Regions from separate parts of the Lysinibacillus sp. A1 genome, predicted to be linked through region 2. Evidence: riboswitches for the same ligand, from Rfam matches in the RefSeq annotation. Region 2 holds a riboswitch; each other region holds the start of a gene.
The links. Region 2 has a riboswitch for S-adenosylmethionine ahead of PI85_RS02265 (cyclase family protein). Riboswitches for the same ligand answer to the same signal wherever they lie in the genome.

Region 1 (4,278 bases), on a different contig from region 2:
ATATATTTACAACATCTATAAATATGAACTGTGTAGAGAAATATTTCTACACAGTTTTTTCTTGTTTAAAAGAGGTGTATCATTTAATATTTACTTAACGGTAGGTAAAAAAGGAGAATGATGATGGGGAATAAGGAACAAACTTTTCAAAAGATTATAGAAGTCGCTTATGTGATGTTTGCAGAAAAAGGGTTTGAAAAAACAAGTTTAGCCATGATTGCTGCAGAGGTCGGTATATCGAAACCAGCCATTTATTATTATTTTCAATCAAAGGATCAATTAATCACTTACTTATTTGATGAACTGTATAAAGTAATTCAACAGGATGTCGCAGTGGATTATAAAGAACTTTCTCGCGTTAATTTCAAGGAAAAATTACTAGAGTTGGGCTATAAGTCTATTGAGGCGCAGGGCAAGGATCCTTATTTTAATAAAATATTTAACCAATATATACTATTAGCAGCTCGCGATGAAAGCTATAAGAAACAATTAGTAGAGCTAGAAACCAGCTTTTTAACAAGCTTTGTTGAGGTTCTACAATATGGCGTGCGGTTAGGGGTTCTAGAGGATACTCCCAATATAGAAGCAAAGGCACAGATGCTAGCCTTGGTCTATGATAATATCGGTAATTTCATGTTAACAGGTAACCAATTGAACTACAGAGCTATTTGGAAGGAGGCTGTGCATAGCGTTATCCAAGGAGGCGGAGATGGCAAAAAGAGTTGATGATCGGCGCATTGAAGGCCTTGATTTTGCAAGAGCTCTCGCCATGTTTGGTATGTTCATTGTCAATTTTGGAGTCATAACGGGTTCTACAAAGAATGGTTCAACATGGTTGGTGGCCTTACAAAATCTATTTGAGGGGCGTGCCTCGGCCGTATTTGTCATGCTAGCAGGAATAGGAACAGCTTTAATGACTCGTCAGGCTAGAGAGACTAAGGACCCAATACTTCTTCGCAAGAATCGACTTACTTTGTGGAAGAGGTCGCTTTTGTTATTCGTGATAGGGATAGTCCTATATACGGTCGGTTGGACAGGAGATATCTTACATTATTATGGCGTGTATATGTTTGTTGCCGCATGTTTGATTGCCCAATCCAAGAAAATGATGATGTTCATAATCGGTGTCATCCTCATCCTTTCACAATGGCTCCAAATTCAATTTAATTACCTTGCTGGGTGGCACCCAACATATGTATTACTTGAGTATCTTGATTTTTGGACACCGGCAGGATTTATAAGAAATTTGTTGTTTAATGGCTATCACCCACTATTTCCCTGGATTTGTTTCTTACTAATTGGCATGGTAATCGGCTCATTAGATTTAACTAATCGCTCATTACGAAAAATCTTATGGGTGATGGGCTTATTGCTAGTCATAATGACGGAGACTTTTTCAACGCTATTTATTAAGATGACAACGATCCATTTCTTAGATGTAGAGAGTGCATTATATTTATTTGATACGGGACCGATTCCACCGAATATGATGTATGTACTATCTAATTCGGCGTCGGCAATTGTCCTTATCGTGGGCTCCATCTATCTTGTTGAGACATGTAAAAATAAAGTAATTGAAGCTTTGATCTTTACGGGACAATTGTCTTTAACGCATTATGTCGGCCATGTTTTTATTGGGATTGGAATATTAATTGTTTGCCAAAAGTTGGAGAATCAGACGCTTGCTTTTTCCATGCTATATGCCTGCTGTTACTTTGTAGGATGTGTGCTTGTTTCTGTCTGGTGGAGAGCTAAACATCGTCGAGGTCCCCTTGAATTCTTGATGAGGAAATGGAGTTCGTAATAAATTAATGGATTGCCATCTATTTTTCGTTGATTAGGCATAAAATACTTTAGATATAGATAGTTTTCTAATCTAAAATAATCATTACAAAGTATTCAGCTAGGTTTTCTAATATTTTGTATTGACAATCTTATAACAGAATTATAGAATTATTTTCAAGAAACGCAGTACTCTTATCAAGATAGGTGGAGGGACTTGACCCAATGAAGCCTCGGCAACCGAAACATAGGTGCCAATTCCAACAGATGTATCTGAGAGATAGGAGGGGCTATCAATCAGTTTGATGCATTGGCCTCTTTTGTACAACAAGGACGAAAAAGAAGGGGTGTATCGTATGGCTCAGTCGGCAAAGGTAGAAGATAAGAAATTAGAGGCTATTGCAAAGGCCATTCAAAATCTTGAATTTGGTGAAGTGCATATTACGATTCAGGATGGTGTGATTGTTCAAATTAATAGGCTTGAAAAGCAGAGATTTCCTCAGAAGAAATAAAGGATCATTTCAGTTGAACGATGTGGAAAGGCCACCAATAAGCATGGTTTCCGTTGCTTACAAGTGGCCCTTTTTTTATGGCAATTAGCTATAGAAGCTTTTTGGAATCTGACCGATATGACGGCGATGATAGAGAAGCGGCTCCTTTTGAGAGTTTGTAATATCTAGCACTTGCCCAATAAAAATAGTATGATCACCTGCATCTATTTGCTGAAAGGATTTACATTGTAAAATAGCTGCTGTATCATGTAAAATCGGTAGTCCTAAAGAAGAAGTGGACCATTTTGCTTGAGCAAAGCGATCTGGGATTTTACTTGCAAATAATGTACATAATTGCTCTTGATCACTTGCTAAAATATTGACAGCGAATTTTTCCGCACTCATAAAGTAAGGATGAAGCTGAGATTTTTTATCAAGTGACCATAAAATAAGTAGTGGGTCAATGGAAACAGATGCAAAAGAATTGACGGTTAAGCCAATTGGATTCGTTTCATGACATGCTGTAACAACTGTTACACCTGTAGGATAGTTACCTAATGCCAATTTAAAAGCAGCAACATGATCTGTCATTCAAATCACCTCTTTATAGTTAGTAATAAATTAGTTAACGGAGTTAGTAGGTAAATTGCACTTTTTTTCATACCATATTGTAACTCCTTTTCTTAAGTAAATATTAAATCAATTACACATCCAGGTAAAGCTAATGGGGGAAAGAAAGGGGAATTGCCATGACTTTATATTTTGATCATCTGGTACATCAAGTAGAATCACCGGAAAATATAAAGGTTTTCTTCAATAAACGAAATGTCCATACAGTGAACGGTGGTCAACACACAATGTGGGGGACTTACAATACACTAAGTTATTTTGGCTTAAGCTATATTGAACAAATCGCTATTTATGATCGTGATTTATTTGAGCAAGCAGCCCTGTACCCATATTCCCTACATTATACGTTTAAACGTGATCATGAGCGCCAAGGATTTTCACGAATTGCCTTACGCACCAAAAATATTGAAGACGAGGGTCAACGATTGCGTGCATTGGGCTATGAAGTATATGGTCCCGATGCTTGTAGCCGCACAAGACCGGACGGCACGATAATCGAATGGAAGCTATTGCATTTTGGCAGACCCGGCCTTTCAGTGGATTTTCCATTCTTAATTGAATGGGCAGATGGAGATGAGGAGCGTTTGTCTCAATTAAAGGCTAGTGGCGCGATTGATGAAAAACAAGCCATTACAATGGAATCCATTCAGTTTTTTGTCAAGGATGTGATGGAAACGGTGCAGCTTTGGCAGAAGGTATTGCAACTACCCGAGTTTGAGCAGCATGAGCAGTTTATGTCTCTACAGCTACCGAATATGCGCTTGGATTTTTATGAGGAAGCCTCAGCATCTAGCATGACGCTCGGTCATTTAAAAGAAGGGCCAATCGGTGTTACATTGAAGGATCCACACCGAACAAAGGAAACATTAGTGTGTCCAGGTGCTTTTTATTGGATTAATAGATAAATTAAAAATCCACTTCAATCGTTGAAGTGGATTTTTATGTGCAAACATGCAAAAAGTGGATTGAGCCATTTTCAAATACTTCATCCACTTACTATATCCTATCTTATAATTTTACAACATTTGATGCTTGCGGGCCGCGATTGCCTTCCACAACATCAAATGAAACCTTTTGACCTTCTTCAAGTGTACGGAAGCCTTCCTCCTGGATGCCCGTAAAATGTACAAATACATCTTCTCCATCATCACATTCAATAAAGCCATAACCCTTTTCATTATTGAACCACTTTACGATCCCATGTTGCATAAGCATTCGCCTCCAATGCGCTTGAAAGTAAAATAAAGTTAAAGAAGTCGTGCTATCAATGAGAAAATGTGAAAAAATTGCATTTTCTCTTAGAACATACATGAATTGAACAAAAATGTCAATTGATTGTCGGAATGCTAGCATATCTGACTTTCTTTTTTTTCAC
Region 2 (4,278 bases):
CTTATGAAAGAAAAATGTGTGATTATTCCACCTAATTGCCATGTCGAAATTCACACTGCAAATGAGCCCCTCTGCTTATACCAATTGACATTTAACACGATTTATCTTAGTAAATCCCATGCCCCTACTAGTCTCTTTACAAGTGTTAGAGAACTACGTCTCCTTCCCTTTTCTCAATGCAATAGACTATTAGAAGCTATTTATCGGTGTCGTCAAGCAAAGGATGAACACACTATTTTTGAGCAGCATGTTCGTTTCCAAGAATTAATGCTATTTATTTTTGAACAAAACCAACCAAAGCCTATACTACAAAATGATCGTCAATCTGTAGAGCAATCCATTCAATATTTGCACAAACACTTTGGTAGGGATTGGACTGTTGAACAATTAGCAGAACTTGCAAATGTTCCAAGATGGAGTTACTCTCGTATTTTTAAAGATATTACGGGGCAGATTCCTCTTCATTATTTAAATAGTATACGTATTGAAAAAGCCAAACAATTATTAATGACAACTAATGATCGTGTATTTGAAATTAGTCAGTCCATTGGTTTTAATAACGAATATTATTTCAACCGTCGTTTTAAAGAGCATGTAGGTATTTCCCCAGGACAATACAGACGAAGTCAAAGTAATAATGTACGTGTATTCGCACCGTTCTTAGAGGACTTTTTTGTAGCTTTAGGTATTACACCCATTGCCCAATTTAGTCATTCCAAGTGGGGGAAACAAGACTATTTAGGTTTGCAGGATGTGCCCGATATCGATGTACAGTACGGAGAAGTGGATCGTCTCTTTCACTATAAACCAACTTTAATTATGTTAGATGCCGGTATAGAACGTTGGGAAGCTTGTCTTCATTTAAATAAGCTAGCCCCAATCTGTCACCTAGACCACCCTGGGGAAGACTGGCAATCGACCCTCTTTAAAATTGCTGACTTAACAGGAAAAACAGCTATGATGCAAGATATTATCTTGGATTACGAGGATAAGGTACAGAAGGCTCGACAAATTCTCGGTAAATCCGTTTACGGGCAAAGTGTGGCATTTCTTCGTATTTCAGCGATTGGCATTACGCTGTATGCCGGCCCTGAATGCGGTTATACAGGGCCAATCCTATACCGTGACTTAGGCTTAACGCCTCACCCATTAGTATGGAAAATACCGCTAAATCAGCGTAAAGCTCATCTGACTTCCGATCAGCTGCTACAGCTAGACGCGGATCTTTTATTCATCACCTTCGACAAGCAGCACTCCATTTATGAGCATGAAGAGCGTACTATTTTAAAATCTTCCATGTGGAAAAACCTAAGTGCAGTTAAGAGCAGCTGTGTTTATGAGGTCGATTTTTTAACTTGGATGAATTATGGAATCCTATCACATAGCAAAAAAATAGATGATGTTTTAAATGTTCTTGGCTAAAGAACAACAAGGAAGCTTGCTATGGCTTCCTCTTTTGTTTGTGTAGCATAGCATGTTGTACACTCCTGTACAGAAACATCTTTATCCAAACACCTAAAAAGATCATGATACATAAGATAAGATATCAGCTTTTGGATAGGAGGAATTGAATTGTATTATAATCCTTATCCGTATTTTGTTCACCCCTACCATTACCCAATACCGTCAACGGCCCATCACCTTGTAGCTAGACCCTTTTCTCAACATTTAGCAATGCCGACCAGTAATAGTCCCTTTCCCTCTATTGATACACAAAAATTAATATCTTCAGCTACGCGGATAAAGGCGATTATGCAACAAGCACAATTACTTACGGATAAAATTGATAGTTCTCAACAATTTGCCCATGATTTAAAAAATGCTGCACAACTTTCAAATAAAACAGAGGTCGAAAAATTGATTACATCCACAGGCATCACTACAAAATTCGAAACCAACTATACACCAGATAATTTTAGAATACAGCTTATGGATAGTGATTGCTGTAGAGTAACGTTAATTTTAAATTGGTAAATAAAAATTTTAACCATGTAATCCTATAAAAGTTGTTAACTATAAAAATATATGCTAAAGTATTTGTACTGTTATTTCTGAAAATTCTTATATTCTATTTCTTATCAAGAGAGACGGAGGGATCGGCCCGATGAAGTCTCAGCAACCAGCTCAATCAGTATGGTGCTAATTCCTTTTGGCAAAATCTAAGCCTGAAAGATGAGAAGACGAACTACCCACGTATGATTTAGGGAGTCCTCTTCTATAGAGGACTCTTTTTTATTTACCATTACTTTTAGAAAGCAGGAAATTAAATGTCTAATGAACTTTTACAAGCATTGCACTTACTAAAATCAAAACAATGGGTCGATTTGACACATACCTTTGGCCCACATTCACCTCATTTTTTCATGTTTGAAGATGCTAAATTTGAAACATTATTCTCGCATGATGACGGTTTTTTCGCACAGCAATTTACATTCCCCGGACAATATGGAACACATATTGACCCACCTATTCACTTTGTAAGAAATACTCGTTTTCTAGATGAACTAGAGCTAAAGGAGCTAGTTCTCCCGCTTATCGTTATTGATAAATCACAAGAGGCTACTAGTAATCATGACTTTACGCTCAGTGTCCAAGATATTCTAGAATTCGAGGCACAACATGGACAAATAGAAGAAGGTACTTTTGTGGCACTGCGAACAGATTGGAGTAAGCGTTGGCCCGATAAAGAAGCCTTCAATAATAAAGATGTGGATGGCCATAATCATCTTCCAGGCTGGGGCTTGGAGGCATTACAATTTTTATTCAAGGAACGTAAAGTAAGTGCAATTGGTCATGAAACTTTTGATACCGATTCTGCTACTGATTTTCGTCAAAGCGGCAAATTGGATGGAGAATATTTTGTCCTTGATCAAGACACCTATCAAATTGAGCTTATGACTAATTTGGACAAGCTTCCTCCAAAAGGGGCTATTATTTTTAATATTGTACCTAAGCCTGAAACAGCATCTGGATTCCCTGTTCGATCATTTGCCATTTTGCCATAACAAAAAGTCGGTACACTCATACCGACTTTTACTTTTGTACGTTTCTTTTTTTCAATAGATAATAAACGATTAACATGACAAGGACAAATAGTAAGATGACATAAATACTATAATGGGATAAATAGTAACCGACGAATCGCCACTTCTCCCCTAATACTTTTCCTAATGTTATAAATGTGAACGTCCAAATAAATGCTCCTGTATAAGCAAAGAATGCGAATTTTTTATAGGGATAATTATTAATAGCCGCAATATAAGCTGTCAGATGGCGTACACCTGGAATAAAATAGCCAACTATTAATAAAAAAGGACCTACTTTCGTAAACATTTTTTTAGTAAAATCAATTTTTTCCTCAGTTATATGAAACTTTGGCCCATATTTCTGCAAGAGCGGTAAGCCAAATCGATGGCCGATATAGTAGCTTAAAGTAATACCTCCCATGGCACCAATCAGGGCGCTTACTAACGCTGGGATATGTTCAAGACTTTCTCGATAAACACTATAGCCTACATAAGTTAAAAATACTTCATCAGGAAGTGGCAACCCAACAATGCCTCCAATTAGGATCACAATGATACCAAAATACCCGTAATGTTCAATTAGAGATTGCACATGTTGCGCCATTTTCCAACCACCTAACACCTTTTCTATACAGTCATAACAGTAAAATTGCTCAAGCAAATATGTCGTTAAATAATGTGAAGCTGACGTAAAGCAAAATCTATGCCACCTTCAATAGATTTCTTTGTAACAAAATCTGCAGCATTTTTTAGAGCTTGGCTCCCATTTCCCATGGCTACCCCGAGACCAACCTGCTCTAGCATATCTATATCATTCTCTCCATCTCCAAAAGCTATTGCATCCTTAAAATTAATTTCAAAATAATCTAGTACAGCCTTTACAGCTATCGACTTGGACACATCCTGCTGTAAGACATTCACAATATAAGGATGCCATCGTTGCCGTAATATATTCGAAAATTGACAAGCTAATCTTTTTTCAGCCTGCTCATCTGCATAAAGACACATAAGAAAAACCTCTTCTTCTATAATGCTGTCATTTCTAACGGGAAAATCACGTAAAGACAATGTCTCTTGCATCGCGCTTAACGCTAACGGATTTTGTATAGCATTCATCGTAAGTTGTTCTGTAAAAAATGTTAAGGAATGCTGTTGTTGCTGTGCAAAAGCTTGAACATTTTGAACAATGCCCTTTTCAATCGGAATTTTATGTATGACAACATCCTTGTGCTTCACATATGCCCCATTTGCC
Region 3 (4,278 bases), on a different contig from region 2:
TGATGGCTTCAGAAACGTTTGCAAATTTCTTGAAGTTTTCGTTGAATAAGCCTGCAAGTTCAGCAGCTTTTGCATCGTATGCAGCTTTATCTGCCCATGCTTCACGAGGATTTAACACTTGTGAAGGTACACCTTCAACTGCTGTTGGGATGTGTAAACCAAATACAGCATCTTGTGTCGTTTCAACATTTGTTAATTTACCATCGATAGCTGCGCGTACCATTGTACGTGTATAAGAAAGTTTCATACGGCTACCAGTACCATATTCTCCACCAGTCCAACCAGTGTTCACTAGGAATACTTGTGCGCCATGTTCGTCAATTTTTTGACCTAACATTTCTGCATAAACTGTTGCAGGAAGTGGAAGGAATGGAGAACCGAAGCATGTAGAGAATACTGGTTCTGGCTCTGTTACACCACGTTCAGTTCCAGCAAGTTTTGAAGTGAAACCACTTAAGAAGTGATACATAGCTTGCTCTTTTGTTAATTTACTGATAGGAGGTAATACGCCAAACGCATCAGCTGTTAGGAAGATGATTGTTTTTGGATGACCTGCTACAGAAGGATCAACAATGTTTTCGATGTATTGAATCGGATAAGCTACACGAGTATTTTCTGTTAATGAACCATCATCATAATCACAAATACGAGTTTCTGGATCAACAGCTACGTTTTCTAAAACAGAGCCGAAGCGGATTGCATTGTAGATTTCTGGTTCTTTCTCAGCAGAAAGGTTGATCGTTTTTGCATAGCAACCACCCTCAATATTGAATACACCATTATCAGACCAGCCGTGTTCATCGTCACCGATAAGCTTACGGTCTGGATCAGCGGATAATGTTGTTTTACCAGTACCAGATAGACCGAAGAATAATGCTACATCGCCAGCTTCACCAACGTTTGCTGAACAGTGCATAGAAAGGATACCTTGTTGTGGTAGTAAGTAATTCATAATACCGAAGATAGATTTTTTCATTTCACCAGCATATTCAGTACCACCAATTAAGATAATTTTCTTTTCAAGTGATACAATGATGAATGTTTCAGAAGCAGTACCGTCAACCGCAGGATCTGCTTTAAAGTTAGGAGCTGAGATGACAGTGAAGTCTGCAACATGCGAAGCTAATTCGTCTTTAGTTGGACGGATAAATAATTGATGAGCGAAAAGGTTGTGCCAAGCGTATTCATTAATAACTTGGATGCTTAATTGTGAATCTTTGTCAGCACCAGCAAAGCCTTTGAATACAAATAATTCATCTTGTTCTTTTAAATATTTTATTACTTTTACATACAGGTTATCGAACACTTCAGAGGAAATTGGTTGATTGACCTTACCCCAGTCAATTTGATCTTTTGTGCTTTCTTCTTCTACTGTATATTTATCTTTAGGTGAACGACCAGTGTATTTGCCAGTTTCTGCACGAACTGCGCCATCTACTGTTAACATTGCCTCACCACGAGAAGTAGCTTTTTCTGCTAATTGTGGTACTGAAAGTTGAACGTTAATGTTACCGCCGCTTAATAATTCCTTCAGTTCGTTTGCAATTTCTACTGAATTCATCGATTAAATACCATCCTTTTTTATAGTATTCCCTTGATTTAGAGGGATTTTTTCTTAATTTCAAAAATAGTATAACACAATTGGTTAAATAATCTATACTAATTAAGAAATTATTTTAGAGTTTTTATTACTTTTCAATAAACTGACAAAAAATAATGTTTTTCGAGTAGAAAACATTCAATGCTACAGTAAATTGTCTAAAATTTGAGCCACACATATGTTACCACAAGATGCTAGGTATGTTGTAGGGATTAATTTTCTTCTATTTACATCATCACCCAAGAATGAAAAGTTTTATGATGATTATTTGTTCCTTCCTTTCTATACAGTAATACATAAGAAAATATTTGACAATGTTCGACCTTTTCAGTAACATGAAAATTGAACGGATACTCTTATCCCGAGCTGGTGGAGGGTCAGGCCCTGTGAAACCCGGCAACCTGCATGAACTATTTCACGTCATGCGTTGGTGCCAACCTGATGCAAGGGAAAATCCCTTGAACGATAAGAGTGAAAGGTAGCGAAGTCATTATTCCTTTCCTCATGTATAGTAACGTGAGTAAAGGATTTTTTTATTGTTAAAAATCAATGTAAAGGTAAGTATATGTAGTTCTTTCCTTATTATAATGACGGATCTTTCGAAATCCTCGTGTTAAAAGTAGCAGTTATTTTTTCACGTAAAGTGAAATGACAACAACAGCGGCTTGAGAGTTCAATCCTTAGGAGCGGACTTGACATGGGTAATGAGTACCGTATTCAAATACTATTTGTAAGAGTAATAGGAGGAAAACTAAATGACAAACCGTCGACTGTTTACATCAGAAAGTGTAACAGAAGGACATCCAGATAAAATTTGTGACCAGATTTCGGATGCCATTTTAGATGCTATTTTAGCAGAAGATCCAAATGCACGTGTAGCGTGTGAAACAACTGTAACAACAGGATTAGTATTAGTAGCGGGAGAAATTACTACTTCTACTTATGTAGATATCAAAGGTATTGTACGTGATACGGTAGCGGAAATCGGATATACACGTGGAAAATATGGCTTTGATGCTGAAAACTTAGCGGTACTTGTAGCAATTGGTGAGCAATCTCCAGATATTGCTCAAGGTGTTGACCAAGCTTTAGAAGCACGTGAAGGTTCTATGACAGATGCAGATATTGAAGCGATTGGTGCAGGGGACCAAGGCTTAATGTTTGGCTATGCATGTAATGAAACACCTGAGTTAATGCCATTACCAATTAGCTTAGCTCATAAGTTAGCACGTCGTTTAACGGAAGTTCGTAAATCTGGTGAGCTAGCTTATTTACGTCCAGATGGTAAAACACAAGTAACAATTGAGTATGATGACAATAACGTACCTGTGCGTGTCGATACAATTGTTATTTCAACACAGCATGATGAAGAAGCAACACTTGAACAAATTCAGGCTGATCTAAAACAATTCGTGATTGCTCCTGTTGTGCCAAGCGAATTATTAGATTCAAACACAAAATACTTTATCAATCCAACTGGCCGTTTCGTCATTGGTGGGCCAAAAGGAGATGCTGGTTTAACGGGCCGTAAGATCATTGTTGATACATACGGTGGTTATGCACGACATGGTGGCGGTGCGTTCTCAGGTAAGGATGCCACAAAAGTTGACCGTTCAGCTGCCTATGCGGCACGTTATGTAGCTAAAAATATTGTAGCAGCTGGTTTAGCAGAACGCGCGGAAGTACAACTGGCGTATGCAATAGGCGTTGCACAGCCTGTTTCCATTGCGGTTGATACATTTGGTACAGGAAAAGTGAAGGAAAGCGAAATCGTAGAATGGGTTCGTGAGCTATTTGATTTACGCCCAGCAGGTATTATTAAGATGCTAGATCTTCGTCGTCCAATTTATAAACAAACTGCAGCCTATGGTCACTTCGGTCGTACCGATTTAAATGTACCATGGGAACAAACTGATAAAGCTGACGCATTACGCGTAAAAGCACGTCTGTAAACTATTGTGCTAAAGTGCTGAAGTCGTTAGAAAATTATTCTAATGTATGATGAACAAAAGGGGCTTTTCTGCCCCTTTTGTTTTTTTGCAAAAATGCCTCGCCTGTATCCTTGAACAATGGTCATGGAAAGCGAGGGATTTTTTATAATGAATAAATTCTTTATAAGCTTTTATTTTTGTAGAGATTTATAATACTGACCTTTTTCTACGTATTCACGTACGATACGCTCCATATCCTTTTTATCCTCAGCGTTTAATTCTCGGACAACTTTCGCTGGACGACCTAATGCTAAGCTATTTGGAGGTATGACTTTACCAGGAGGCACGAGACTTCCGGCTCCAATAAATGCACCCTCTCCAATCTCTGCTCCGTCTAAAATAATGGAGCCCATACCGATTAAGGCATTTTTTCGAATGGTACAGCTATGTAAAGTTACTTGGTGTCCTACTGTGACCTCATCTTCAATAATGAGTGGAAACCTAGGACTTTGATGTAAGCAGCAAAGATCTTGGATACTTACCCGTTCACCAATAATGGTTGGTGAAACATCGCCACGAATTACGGTATTAAACCAAATAGTTGTTTCAGCTCCAATTGTTACGTCTCCAGTAACAGTTGCGTAATCGGCAATAAAAACAGATGGATCGATCTTTGGTGTTTTATCTTTAAATGGATAAATCATGAGAATCGCCTCTTTTCTTTCTGTAGATATAGTATTATCGTAT

Region 1: another riboswitch for S-adenosylmethionine. It lies ahead of PI85_RS18550 (YezD family protein); the one in region 2 lies ahead of PI85_RS02265 (cyclase family protein).
Region 3: another riboswitch for S-adenosylmethionine. It lies ahead of metK (methionine adenosyltransferase); the one in region 2 lies ahead of PI85_RS02265 (cyclase family protein).

The regions. Positions count from the first base shown of each region.
Region 1 is NZ_JSZM01000025.1:15,523-19,800, forward strand. Features, by position in the region: gene PI85_RS18535 (phosphopantothenoylcysteine decarboxylase) at 1-21, shown strand, start outside; gene PI85_RS18540 (TetR/AcrR family transcriptional regulator) at 124-726, shown strand; gene PI85_RS18545 (DUF418 domain-containing protein) at 710-1,804, shown strand; SAM riboswitch class I at 1,975-2,069, shown strand; gene PI85_RS18550 (YezD family protein) at 2,139-2,294, shown strand; gene PI85_RS18555 (flavin reductase family protein) at 2,379-2,864, opposite strand; gene PI85_RS18560 (VOC family protein) at 3,023-3,808, shown strand; gene PI85_RS18565 (cold-shock protein) at 3,912-4,112, opposite strand.
Region 2 is NZ_JSZM01000004.1:59,996-64,273, reverse strand. Features, by position in the region: gene PI85_RS02275 (helix-turn-helix domain-containing protein) at 1-1,422, shown strand, start outside; gene PI85_RS02270 (hypothetical protein) at 1,573-1,974, shown strand; SAM riboswitch class I at 2,073-2,179, shown strand; gene PI85_RS02265 (cyclase family protein) at 2,268-3,005, shown strand; gene PI85_RS02260 (DedA family protein) at 3,034-3,630, opposite strand; gene PI85_RS02255 (Cof-type HAD-IIB family hydrolase) at 3,696-4,278, opposite strand, start outside.
Region 3 is NZ_JSZM01000001.1:35,786-40,063, forward strand. Features, by position in the region: gene pckA (phosphoenolpyruvate carboxykinase (ATP)) at 1-1,561, opposite strand, end outside; SAM riboswitch class I at 1,954-2,072, shown strand; gene metK (methionine adenosyltransferase) at 2,356-3,552, shown strand; gene PI85_RS00185 (gamma carbonic anhydrase family protein) at 3,723-4,235, opposite strand.